Linked DNA regions of Lichenicola cladoniae. The protein of the gene in region 2 interacts with the protein of the main gene of each other region in a pairwise test. Links are inferred from orthologs where the notes say so. Each region holds a gene or a part of one and is shown on either strand. Other genes may lie near its edges.

The links.
Region 1: the proteins of secG (region 2) and secA interact in binary tests that used the Escherichia coli proteins (3 or more experiments, as listed by UniProt). The link is inferred for Lichenicola cladoniae from one-to-one orthologs.

The regions. Positions count from the first base shown.
Region 1 is NZ_CP053708.1:1,768,089-1,773,394, reverse strand. The notes cover bases 1-3,310. They hold secA (preprotein translocase subunit SecA), read right to left. Parts: upstream 2,973-3,310; coding sequence 201-2,972; downstream 1-200. Other genes in these bases: HN018_RS08140 (peptidylprolyl isomerase), read left to right, coding at 3,211-3,310; HN018_RS08150 (YebC/PmpR family DNA-binding transcriptional regulator), read right to left, coding at 1-171. Also shown: more of HN018_RS08140, read left to right, coding at 3,311-4,224; bifunctional glutamate N-acetyltransferase/amino-acid acetyltransferase ArgJ, read left to right, coding at 4,287-5,306. UniProt on the Escherichia coli protein: Required for protein export, interacts with the SecYEG preprotein conducting channel.
Region 2 is NZ_CP053708.1:2,096,757-2,104,656, reverse strand. What follows is about bases 3,200-5,918. They hold secG (preprotein translocase subunit SecG), read left to right. Parts: upstream 3,200-4,237; coding sequence 4,238-4,600; downstream 4,601-5,918. Other genes in these bases: HN018_RS09705 (flavin monoamine oxidase family protein), read left to right, coding at 4,622-5,918; tpiA (triose-phosphate isomerase), read left to right, coding at 3,463-4,218; HN018_RS09720 (peptidyl-prolyl cis-trans isomerase), read right to left, coding at 3,200-3,206. Also shown: trpE (anthranilate synthase component I), read right to left, coding at 1-1,281; more of HN018_RS09720, read right to left, coding at 1,284-3,199; more of HN018_RS09705, read left to right, coding at 5,919-5,956; HN018_RS09700 (CTP synthase), read left to right, coding at 6,008-7,651. UniProt on the Escherichia coli protein: Subunit of the protein translocation channel SecYEG. Overexpression of some hybrid proteins has been thought to jam the protein secretion apparatus resulting in cell death; while this may be true it also results in FtsH-mediated degradation of SecY.

The DNA.
Region 1 (5,306 bases), 330 kb from region 2 along the record:
CTGCGCGGCCGAGATCGCGGCACGCAGACGCGAGTTCGTGCTCGGGTCCGGCAGGCCGGAGCGCGCCGCGACGGTGATCTCCCGGATGGCACGGGCGAACGACCGCGCCCGGCGCGCGTCCTGCGCGCCCTTGCGGTGCATGATGTTCTTGAACTGGGAATGACCCGCCATGGTGCTTCTCTAATCAGCCGCGGCGCGAATCAGGCGACGCGGCCGTGGCAATGCTTGTACTTGTTGCCCGACCCGCACGGGCAGGACGCGTTTCGCGGTGTATCCACCCAGGTCGCGGGATCGGCGGTGAGGTGCGGATGCGACGGGGCCAGCCGGACGGATTCCGGCGGCGGCTCCATCGTTTCCTGGAGGCTGGCACTGCCCATCCCGCTATCGGAGAACATGGCAGGACCCGGATGCATCGCCTCGATCGCACCGGGCGGCTCCGGATGCACGGCGACCAGCCCGTCGAGCGTCTGGCCCGGGAACGGATCGTCGGCCGGCGGCATCACCTCGACGCGGGACAGCATCGCCGTCACCCGCTCGCGTAGTTCGTCGAGCATGACGTTGAACAGCGAGAACGCCTCGTTCTTGTACTCGTTGAGCGGGTCCTTCTGGCCGTACGCGCGCAGGCTGATGCCCTGGCGAAGCTGGTCCAGCAGCAGCAGATGCTCCTTCCAGACCGTGTCCAGGGTGCTCAGCAGCAGCTGCTTCTCGATGTAGCGCATCACCGCCGGGCCGAAATTGGCGGCTTTTGCAGCCGCCGCCTGTGCCGCCGCCTGCTCGACCCGCTGCATCACCTCCTCGAGGCCGATGCCGTCCTCCTTCGCCCAGGCCTCGATCGGCAGGTCGAGCGACAGGACGCGCTTCAGGTCCTCGGCGAGCTCGGCACTCGACCACTGCTCGGCGAACGCCTTTTCTGGAATGCGGGCCCGCACCATCTGGTCGGCCAGCTCGTTGCGCATGGTGGTGACGATGTCGGAGACATCCTCGGACGACATGAACTCCTTGCGCTGCGCATAGACTTCCTTGCGCTGGCTGTTGTTCACGTCGTCGTATTTCAGCAGGTTCTTGCGGGTGTCGAAGTTGCGCGCCTCGACCTTCTTCTGTGCCTTCTCCAGCGCCCGGTTGATCCAGGGATGGATGATCGCCTCGCCGGCCTTGAGGCCCATCTTCTGCAGCATGCCGGCCATACGGTCGGAGCCGAAGATGCGCATCAGATCGTCCTGCAGCGACAGGAAGAACCGCGACGCGCCCGGATCGCCCTGGCGTCCCGAACGTCCACGCAGCTGGTTGTCGATGCGGCGGCTCTCGTGTCGCTCGGTGCCGATCACGAACAGTCCGCCGGCTTCCTTGACCACGCCATGGAAGCCGGCGACCTGCTCGCGCAACGCCATCTCCCGTGCCGTGAGCTCGGGTTCCTCGAGATCGTGCAGCTCCTGGCGCACACGCATCTCGACGTTGCCGCCGAGTTTGATGTCGGTGCCGCGCCCGGCCATGTTGGTCGCGATGGTGATCGCGCCGGGCGCGCCGGCCTGCGCGATGATCGTCGCCTCCATCTCGTGGAAGCGCGCGTTCAGCACGTTGTGCGGAATCCTGCGTTCATGCAGCAGCGCGGAAAGCTGCTCGCTCTTTTCGATCGAGGTGGTGCCGACCAGGATCGGCTGGCCGGTTTTCGTGACTTCCTCGATCAGCGTGGTGACCGAATTGAACTTGTCGGTCTCGCTGAGATAGACCTCGTCGTCGCCGTCGAGCCGGATCACCGGCACGTTGGTCGGGATCTCGACCACGTCGAGCTTGTAGATTTCGTTGAACTCGTCGGCCTCGGTCATCGCCGTGCCGGTCATGCCGGACAGCTTCGGATAGAGGCGGAAATAATTCTGGAAGGTGATCGAGGCGAGCGTCTGGTTCTCCTGCTGGATCTCCTGGTGCTCCTTCGCCTCCAGCGCCTGGTGCAGCCCGTCGCCGTAGCGCCTGCCCTCCATCATGCGGCCGGTGAACTCGTCGATGATCACCACCTTGCCGGCACGCACGATGTAGTCGACGTCCCGCGAGAACAGCGTGTGCGCCCGCAGCGACTGCTGCACGTGATGCACCACCGAGATGTTGGACACGTCGTACAGCCCGCCCTCGGTGACGATGCCGGCCTGGCGCAGCATCTCCTCGATGGTCTCGGTGCCGTGCTCGGTCAGGATGACGCTGCGGAACTTCTCGTCCTTGTCGAAGGTGGCCGGGTCCTTGGCCAGTTCGGCGACCAGCAGGTCCACGCTGCGATAGAGGTCGGAGCTGTCCTCGGCCGGACCGGAGATGATCAGAGGGGTCCGCGCCTCGTCGATCAGGATGGAATCCACCTCGTCGACGATGGCGTAGTTGAACGGCCGCTGCACCATGTCCTGCAGCCGGTACTTCATGTTGTCGCGCAGGTAGTCGAAGCCGAACTCGTTGTTGGTGCCGTAGGTGACGTCGGCGGCGTAGGCGGCCCGGCGTTCCTCGTCGGGCACGTTCGGCACGATCACCCCGGTCGACAGGCCGAGGAAGGCGTAGAGCTGCCCCATCTCCTCGGAATCGCGCCGCGCCAGGTAGTCGTTGACGGTCACCACGTGCACGCCCTTGCCGGCGAGTGCGTTCAGATACACCGGCAGGGTGCCGACCAGGGTCTTGCCCTCGCCGGTGCGCATCTCGGCGATGCGGCCGGAATGCAGCACCATGCCGCCGACCAGCTGCACATCGAAATGGCGCATGCCCAGCACGCGGCGGGAGGCCTCGCGCACCACCGCGAACGCCTCGGGCAGCAGTTCGTCGAGGCTGGTGCCGCCGGCGATGCGGGTGCGGAACTCCTGGGTCTTGCCGGCCAGGGCCTGATCGTCGAGCGCCTGGATCGCCGGCTCCAGCACGTTGATCTCCGGCACCCGGCGCTGGTGCGCCTTGAGCGAGCGATCGTTGGCTGAGCCGAACAGGGTGCGGGCGAGACTTGCGAACATGAAGGCCTTCCGAATGGCGCTCTGCGTCCACCGGATATGGCCATGCCCCCGGATACGACCAAGGCTCGGCACGCTGGTGGTGGTTCGGCCCCGCGTGAGCCGGCATCGCGCCGGTCCGGGATAGGACCGCCGCCGCCACCGGTCAATGCACGTCCGAACATGCCTCGAACTCGCTTGCTTGTGAGGACCTCCGGCTTTTGGCATTGTCGGGCCTCGGATCATTCGAGGTTTTCGTCCAATGCGGCTTTCCCGCCCGGTTGCTGCCATCACGGCAGCGACCCTGCTTGCTTCTGCCTCCGCCCTTTCGCCGCTCTCGGCCTATGCGGCCCCTCACAAGAAGGAGGCTGCCACCACGCCGGCTGCCGCAGCCCCTGCTTCCGGCGACGCCAAGCCCGCCAACCCGATCGTGGCCTCGGTGAACGGTGACCCGATCCACCTCGATCGTGTCCGCGCCACCGCGCAGACGCTGCCCGACGAGATGCGCGGGATGCCGCCGCAGATGCTGTTCCCGATGATCGTGAACCAGCTCGTCGATCAGAAGGCGCTGCTGATCGAGGCACAGAAGGAAGGCCTGCAGAAGGACCCCGAGGTCCAGAAGACCATGCAGGCCGCGGCCGACCAGGCGCTGCAGAACGTCTATCTGAGCCGCGCCGTCGAGCCGCAGATCACCGACGACGCAATCCAGGCGGCGTACGCCAAGGACTACGCGGGCAAGACCGGCGAGAAGGAGGTGCATGCGCGCCACATCCTGGTCGCCGACGAGAAGACCGCCAACGACATCATCAAGCAGCTCAAGGCCGGCGGCGATTTCGCAGCCCTTGCCAAGAAGGACTCCACCGACAAGGGGTCCGCTGCTGCCGATGGCGATCTCGGCTGGTTCAAGAAGGGCGACATGCTGCCCGATTTCTCCGCTGCCGCCTTCGCAATGACCAAGGGCCAGGTCTCGGACAAGCCGGTGCATACCCGCTACGGCTGGCACGTGATCCAGGTGCTCGATACCCGCACCTCGACCGCACCCGCGTTCGCGACCGTGCATGACCAGATCCGCCAGAAGCTGATCCAGACGGATGTCCGCGCCGTCGTCGAGAAGGCGGTCGCCCAGGTCAAGGTGGTCCGCTACAACCCGGACGGCACGCCGGTGACCGACAAGCCGGCGCCGCCCGCCGCCGCCGCGGCAGCCGGTGCATCGCCGGTTCCGGCCCAGGCTGCGGCGCCTGCAACTCCCGGCGCGACCCCGCCCTCCGGCGAGTAAAAGACAGCGCCCGGTGATCGTGCCGGGCGTCCGTGCCTCCTCTTGCAGGAATATCCGCCCGCATGGCCAAGCCGCTCGCCGTCTCGCCACTCGCCGTTCCGTTTCCGGCGATGGGCCAGATCGGCGGTGTACGGCTGGCCACGGTTGCCGCCGGCATCCGCTACCAGGGCCGCACCGACCTGGTGCTGATGGATTTCGTAGCCGGCACCAGCGTCGCCGGCGTCTTCACCCGCAACACCTGTCCCGGCGCGCCGATCGACTGGTGCCGCGAGGCGCTGGCCGGCGGTACGGCGCGTGGCCTGGTGGTCAATGCCGGCAACGCCAACGTATTCACCGGTCGTGCCGGTCGCGAAACGACGCACGCGACTGCCGCCGCCGCCGCTAGTCTGCTCGGGTGCGGGCAATCGGAAATCTTTCTCGCCTCGACCGGCGTGATCGGCGAGGTGCTGCCGCACGAGCGCATCACCCGCGCCCTCCCCGCCCTGGCCACCGGCCTGACGCCGACCGGCTGGGAAGCCGCGGCGCGCGGGATCATGACCACCGATACCTTCCCCAAGGGCGCCATCCGGACGGTGACCATCGCGGGCACGCCCGTCACGATCCAGGGTATCGCCAAGGGCAGCGGCATGATCGCGCCCGACATGGCGACGATGCTGTGCTTCGTGGCGACCGATGCGGCACTGCCGCAGGCGGTCCTGCAGACGCTGCTGGCGGCTTCGGTGGACCGCAGCTTCAACTGCACCACGGTCGATTCCGACACCTCCACCAGCGACACGGTGCTGCTGTTCGCGACCGGGACCGCCGGCAACCCGCCGGTCGCCGGGAACGCGGACCCGGCGCTGGCCGATTTCGCCGAGGCGCTCGATTCGCTGCTGCTGGAGCTCGCCCTGCTGGTCGTCCGGGACGGCGAGGGTGCCACCAAGCTTGTCCGCATCGAGGTATCCGGCGCGGTCTCGGACCAGTCGGCACGCCAGGTGGCGCTGGCCGTCGCCAACTCGCCGCTGGTGAAAACCGCGATCGCCGGCGAGGACGCCAACTGGGGCCGCATCGTCATGGCGGTCGGCAAGAGCGGCGAGCCGGCC
Region 2 (7,900 bases):
GGTGCCACGCCGGGTCAGCTCCATCTCGTCGATGATCTGCATGGCACGGATCTTCGGGGCGCCGGTCAGGGTCCCGGCGGGGAAGCCGGCGATCAGCGCGTCCACCGCATCCAGTTCGGGACGCAGCATGCCCTCGACGGTCGAGGAGATGTGCATGACGTGGCTGAAGCGCTCGATCATGAAGCTTTCGGTGACCTTGACGCTCCCGAGCGTGGCAACCCGGCCGACATCGTTGCGGCCGAGATCGACGAGCATCAGATGCTCTGCGCGCTCCTTCGGGTCGGCGAGCAGTTCGGCCTCGAGCCGTTCGTCCTCGGCACGGTCGGCGCCCCGCGGCCTGGTGCCGGCCAGCGGACGCACGGTGACGGTGCCCTCGCGCAGGCGTACCAGCACCTCGGGACTGCTGCCGACCAGCTGGAACCGGTCGTCCCCGCTGGACAGGTCAAGAAAGAACAGGAACGGCGCCGGGTTGATCCGCCTGAGCGCCCGGTAGAGGGCGAATGGCGGCGGCGCGAACGATGCCGAGAAACGCTGGCTCGGCACCACCTGGAACGCGTCGCCGGCGGCGATGTACTCCTGGACGCGGCCCACCACATCGAGGAATGCCTCCCGCGTGAAGTTCGAGCGCGGCTCGATCGGCACGGTGGCGACGGGCTGGACAGCGCTGGCCGCGGGTAGTTCCAGCGATAGCGCGTCGCGGGCCTGTGCCAGCAGCGCCTGTCCGCGCGCCCACAGCATGTCGGCCTGGTGCTCGCCGTCCGGACGCAGCGGCACCGCCAGGGTCAGCTCGTCGCGAACGTTGTCGAACACCGCGAACAGCGACGGCCGCAGCAGCATCGCCTCCGGCAGGCCGAGATCATCGACGGGAGAGTTTGGCAGCCGCTCCATCTGTCTGACCATGTCGTAGCCGAGATAGCCGAACAGGCCGCCGATCATCGGCGGCAAGGACGCCGGAAGCTCGATCCGGTTCGCCGCGATCTGCTGGCGCAGGCTGTCGATCGGATGGGCATCGAGCGGCATGAAGCTGTCCCCATCCCGGCTGACCGCCACAGTCCCGGTCCGGCAGCGCCAGATCCGGTCCGGTAGCAGCCCGATCACCGAGTAGCGACCACGCGCGACGCCGCCCTCGATGCTCTCAAGGAGGAAGCTGTTCCGGTCCGCACCGGGCAGGTGATGGCGCAGCTTCAGGAAAGCCGAGACCGGGGTCAGCAGGTCCGCGGCCTCGACGGTCCAGGCGATGACCGCCTGCCCGTCCCTGAGCCTGTCCTGCAAGGGCGACATGCTCACGAGCCGCTGTTGCTGTCCGAGGCTCCCGCCCCGGATGGCACTCCAACCACCTTCTCGACGGTCTTCACGTTGATGTTCGGCTTCGCGCGGTCGCGGAGTGCGCTCACGTAGCTGTTCTCGATGTCGTCGGCCAGTGCGGCGTCGAGCGCCTGCCGGGTCCGGCTGTAGCCCAGCGTATCGGCCGACGGGGCCGGGTGGCGGATGCCGGTGATCGTCGCCACCACGAAGCCGGTCGGGGTCTCCAGCATTGTCGACGTGCCGGGCTTCAGCGAGAACGCGATCTGCACGAGATTCTGGGGCGCCGGTCCAGAAGTCTGGCCGCGGCGGACCACGACGTCGCGCAGCATGTCCGGCCGGGCTGCGGCAGTGACCGCTAGGCCGCCATGCGCCTGAGCGTTGGCGTACAGGGCCGCGGCGGCCTGCTCATCGGCATGCCGTACTGCGTCCTGCTGGAAGTCGGCACGCAACCGGTCGCCGGCCTGCTCGAAGGTCAGCGGCCTGGCCGGGGTGATGTCCTCGACCGCCAGGGCGTACCAGCTATTTTCCGGCCCCTGCATCAGGGTCGGCACATCGCCTTTGCGGGCAGCAAACGCCTGGGCCAGGATCGCCTTGCGGATCGCGGCGCTGCCAGGGAACGGTGCCGGCTCGCCAGCCTGCGTCAGGCCCTGGGTGTCGAGCGTGCCTTCCGCGGCCACTGCGCCGAGATCGCCGGGGATCGCGTCGAGCCCGCCGCCGGCGATCGCATCCTGCAGCTTCTGGACACGCGGCGAGAGCAGCGCCGCCGCCTGCTGCCGGCCGACCAGGTCGTGCAGCTCGTCCTTCGCCTGGTCGAACGTCCGGTTCACCGGGGGAGTGATCTTGGAGACGCGCAGCACTACCCAACCCGCATCGGTTTTCGCCGGGCCGGTCACGACGTCGGCCGGGGCAGCGAACACCAGCTTCGCAATGTCGGGTGACGGGATGCTGGCCAGGGTGGCGTCGTCCAGCGAGATCGGCGTCGCGTCCTTGGCGGTCGCCTGAAGCTGGGCCCAGGCGACGCCACCGGTCCAGAGGCCGGCGAGCTGTTTCGCATGGGTCTCGTCCGGGACGATCAGCACCTGCACGGACCGCTTCTCCGCAACCTGGTACTTGGTGATCAATGAATCATATGCCCGGCGCTCGTCCGCTTCGGGGATATCAAGCCCGTGCGCGATGGTTTCCGGCGACAGCAGCACGACCTTGATCCGGCGATACTCGGGCGCCTTGAACCGGTCCTTGTTGTTGTCGAAGTAGCGATGCAGCGCGGCCTCATCCGGCGCCGCCGGGACCGGAATGGCGGTGAACGGCAGGGAAACCATGTCCAGCACGCGGGTTTCGGCACCGTAATCGAAGGCGCGGCGCACCAGTTCGGACGGCGCCATCGCCCCCACCCGGATCGGCTCGACCAGCGCGGTCGCCGCCGACTGCTCGCGGAAGATCTTGACCAGTTGGTCCTCGGTGAAGCCGGCCGCCTGCATCCGCTGGTCGAACAGCGTCCGGCTGAACTTGCCGTCCGCGCCGAGGAACGCCTTCTCGGCAAAGATCTGGTCGCGGACGATCTGGTCCGGCACCACGATCCCGGTCCGGCCGGCCTGGTTGGCAATGACTGCCTGGAAAATCAATTGCTGCAGCGCCTGGACCGCGATCTGGCGACGCTCGCCGAACGGCAACGAAGTAGGATCGGCAATACCCTGCGACTGCGCGGTCTGGCCAAGGGCACGCTGGTAGGTGCGCTGGAACTCGTCGGTGGCGATGTGCCGGCCGCCCACGGTCGCAACGTTGGCGCCGCCGCCGGTGATCAGGTTGGTGAAGAAGTCGCCGATCCCCCAGACCGCGAAGCTCGCGAAGATCACGACGGCCAGGATCCGTCCGAGCCAGGAGCCGATAAAGACGCGGCGCATGAAAGCGAGCATTGAGCAATCCACATGGAGGGCGGCAACAGGAAGACTGGGCCGGTCGGTCGTCGGGTCGGCGAGGCGGCGCACCATAGGGTGGGGCCCCGACCTTGTCATGCAGCGACCTTGTAAGGCGGCGCGCTTGTCATGCAGCACCCCGGCATGGTCTACCACCCGCCCTGACAGCCTGCCGGGCGGGGTCGCACCCCGGTTTCGGTCTGGGATGTCTACACCACGGAAGATTGGCGGGGATGGTCCGGGAATGAGTCGTCAACTGATCGCCGGCAACTGGAAGATGAACGGCCTGACCGCCGACGCAAGGAGCCTGGCTCAGGCTTTGCAGTCCGGCGCGGGCAACGGCTTCGGGCATGCCGATCTGCTGGTCTGCCCGCCCTTCACCCAGATCTCGACGGTAGCGGGCATCCTGACCGGCACTGCAATCACGGTCGGTGGCCAGGATTGCCACATGCAGGCGAAGGGCGCGCATACCGGCGATATTTCCGCCCCGATGCTTCGCGATCTTGGTGCAACCCACGTCATTCTCGGCCATTCCGAGCGCCGGCAGAACCACAAGGAAATAGACGAGACGGTTCGCGAGAAGGTGCTGGCGGCGCGGTCGGCTTGCCTCATCCCGATAGTCTGCGTCGGGGAAACCGAGGATCAGCGATCGGCCGACGGACACGAGGACGTGGTCGGCTGGCAGATCAAGGGCAGCCTGCCCGACGGGTTTGCCGATGGCGAAGGCGTCGTCGCCTACGAGCCGGTCTGGGCGATCGGCACCGGCCGCACCGCGACCGAACAGGATGTCGCGGCCATGCATGCCTTCATCCGCGCCGAGCTGGTTCGCCAGTTCGGCGATGCCGGCCACAAGACCCGCATCCTGTATGGTGGATCGGTGAATGCGAAGAATGCCGCAGGCCTGCTCGCGGTTGCCGATGTCGGCGGCGCCCTGGTCGGCGGCGCCAGCCTGAAGGCCCAGGATTTTTTTGCCATCGCGGCTGCCGCCTCGCGCGGTTGAGCCGGAACGGAACAGCATCATGATCGCCGCACTGCTCGTCCTTCATCTCCTCGTCACGCTGACATTGATCGGCACGGTGCTGATCCAGCGCAGTGAAGGCGGCGGCCTGGGCATCGGCTCCAGCCAGGGCATGGGCAGCTTCATGAGCGGTCGCGGCACCGCCAACCTGCTGACCCGCACCACCGCGATCCTGGCCGGCCTGTTCATGGCGCTGTCGCTGACGCTCGCGGTGCTCAACCGTGGCAGTTCGGGCCATACGCACGACATCCTCGCGGTGCCGGCAACTGCCACTGCGCCGGCCACACCCGCCACGCCGGTACCGGGAGCCGCCCTCCCCGCGCGGCCGCCAAGCCCCGTCCCGGCTCCGACCCCCGGCCACTGACTGCGACGCCCTGGTGCCAGGGTGAGCGATCCGGACATCGTCGTCATCGGCGCGGGTGCTGCGGGACTTGCAGCTGCTGCGGTCCTGCGCCGTGCCGGAAACTCGGTGCTGGTGCTCGAGGCCGGCCCCCGGATCGGCGGCCGTGCCCGCACCGTGCAGCCGGAACAACTGGGTGGCGCCTCGATCGACGAGGGTGCCACATGGCTGCACGAAGCCGGCCGCAATCCCCTCGTGGCGCTCGCCCGCCAGGCTGGAACGAAGCTGCATGAAGGCCATCCCGGGAGCCGTCGCCTGCTGATCGGGTCGAAGGTCGCCAGCCCGGACGAGGAAAACGCCTACGCCGAAGCCGACACCGCCTGGCGCTCATGCGTCCAGGCCAGTCTCGATGGTCCGGACATCAGCCTGGCCGAGGCCGGTAATGCCCGGAACCATGCCTCGGACCCGTGGTTGCCGAACGCGGAAGCCTGGGAAAGCGCCATCATCGCCGCGGTCGATGCGGACCAGCTGTCGCTGTTCGATTGGCATCGCAACCAGCTCGCCGACGACGATCTCCGTCCCGATCGGGGCGTCGGCACCCTGCTGGCCAAGCTGATGGGACCTCTGGCCGGACCGGTGCGATGCGGCGTCACGGTAATCGGGATCGACTGGCATCATCCGGCCGGGGTCACGATCACCACCACCGGCGGCACCGTCAGGGCCCGCGCATGCATCGTCACCGTCTCGACGGGGGTGCTTCGCGACGAGCGGATACGCTTTACCCCGCCACTGCCGCCCGAGACCCTGACGGCACTCGACGGCCTGCCGATGGGATTGCTGAGCAAGCTCGCCTTGCCGATCTCGGACAAGCCGGACTCGGCCGCACGGTTGGCCGTTGATCCCGACACCCTGATCGAGCAGCGACTGAGCGCGCGCGGCGAGCCGATGATGCTGCTGAGCGTGCGTCCAGCCGATGCCCCTTATGTTTCCGGGTTCTTCGGCGGGCGGTTCGCCTGGTCGTTCAGCGGTCGCGAGGAGGATGCGCTCGACGAAGCGATGAGCCGGCTGGCCGAGACACTGGGGGCCGCCGCGATCGATGCACTCAAGCCAGGCGGCTTCGTCTCCCGCTGGGGCAGCGACCCGCTGTTTCTCGGCGCCTATGCGTACGCAAGCCCCGGCCGTACCGACGCCCGGGCGGCGCTGGGGCGGCCGATCGGCGACGGCCGACTCGTGCTGGCCGGAGAAGCCTGCCGGACCGACGGGCTGGCCGGCACGGTCGGCGGGGCAATGCTGGACGGAGAGCGCGCCGCCCATTCGGTGCTGGCGGCACTCGGGGATCGCGGTCCATGGCCGGCAATATGGCCACAATCGGACACATGAATTCGAACCATGGGTTTCGTGTGCGCCGGTTCAGGTGTAGGACGACCGCCCATGACGCGGTTCGTATTTATCACCGGCGGTGTGGTCTCCTCACTCGGCAAAGGCATTGCCTCGGCAGCGCTCGCAGCGCTTCTGCAGGCTCGTGGCTACCGGGTCCGGCTACGCAAGCTCGATCCCTATCTCAATGTCGACCCGGGCACCATGAGCCCCTATCAGCACGGCGAGGTGTTCGTAACCGATGACGGGGCCGAGACCGATCTCGATCTGGGGCATTACGAGCGCTTCACCGGCGTGCATGCCACCCGGGCGGACAACGCCACCACCGGGCGCATCTATTCCGACGTGATCGCCCGCGAACGGCGCGGCGACTATCTCGGCGCCACCGTGCAGGTCATCCCGCACATCACCGACGCCATCAAGGATGTCGTGGTCCAGAATACCGAGGATCTCGATTTCGTGCTGGTCGAGATCGGCGGCACCGTCGGCGATATCGAGAGCCTGCCGTTCCTCGAGGCAATCCGCCAGCTCCGCAACGACCTTGGCCCGGACCGCACGATGTTCGTGCACCTGACCCTGGTGCCGTGGATTTCCAGCGCCGGCGAGCTCAAGACCAAGCCGACCCAGCACTCGGTCAAGGAGCTGCAGAATGTCGGCATCCAGCCGCAGATGCTGCTGTGCCGGTCCGATCGGCCGCTACCCGACAATGAGCGTCGCAAGATCGCCAGCTTCTGCAATGTCCGGCCCGAAGCGGTCATCTCGGCACTCGATGTCGATACGATTTATGCCTGCCCGGTAAGTTATCATGCCGAAGGCATGGATAACGAGGTGCTTCGGCATTTCGGCCTGCCCTACGAGGGCGAGCCCGACCTGTCCGCCTGGCACAACGTGCTGGACGCGATGCGAAATCCGGAAGGTGAAGTGCGCATCGCGGTCGTCGGCAAATACACCTCGCTGCTCGACAGCTACAAGTCGCTCAACGAGGCGCTGATCCACGGCGGCATCGCCAACCGGGTTCGCGTCAAGCTCGACTGGGTCGACAGCCAGATCTTCGAGAGTGCGGCGAGCGACCCGGCCGGTGCCATCGCACGGCTCGAGGATGTGCACGGAATCCTGGTTCCGGGCGGATTCGGCGAGCGCGGATCGGAAGGCAAGATCGAAGCCGTGCGGTTCGCCCGCGAGCACAGGATCCCGTTCTTCGGGATCTGCTTCGGCATGCAGATGGCGGTCATCGAGTGCGCGCGGAACCTGGCCGGCATTCCGGATGCGTCCTCAACCGAGTTCGGCGCCACCGAGGACCCCGTGGTCGGGCTGATGATCGAATGGGCGCGCGGCAACGAGATGCTACGTCGTCGCGAGGGTGGCGACCTCGGCGGCACGATGCGGGTCGGTGCCTACGACGCGGTGCTTGCGGAAGGGTCGCGTGTCGCCGAGGCATACGGGACCACGGAGATCCGGGAGCGCCACCGGCACCGCTACGAGGTGAACATCCATTACCGCGAACAACTCGAGAAGACCGGCATGGTATTTTCTGGCTTGTCGCCGGACGGTATTCTTCCTGAAATCATCGAGTATCCGGCGCACCCGTGGTTCATCGGCGTGCAGTATCATCCCGAGCTGCTGTCGAAACCGTTCGCTCCTCACCCGCTATTTTCGGGCTTCATCGCCGCGTCGGTGAAAAAAGCACGGCTGGTCTGAGCCGGCCGCCAGCTTCTCAGATGGCGTCATAAAAGTATCACCGGTGTCCCGCTGCCGGATCGGCTATGTCCGGTCCTGCAAGAGCGCCCGGGAGCCGATAGCCTATTTTATGGGCGTCTGATCGCAGAATGCTGCCCTATCCCCTGGCATATGCGCCAATTGCAACAGCACGACACATCCCGTTGCATCAAAAGCACATTTCGTCGGCATACTTGTCCAGGTAGGCAGGATTTTGCGGGCAGATCGTTT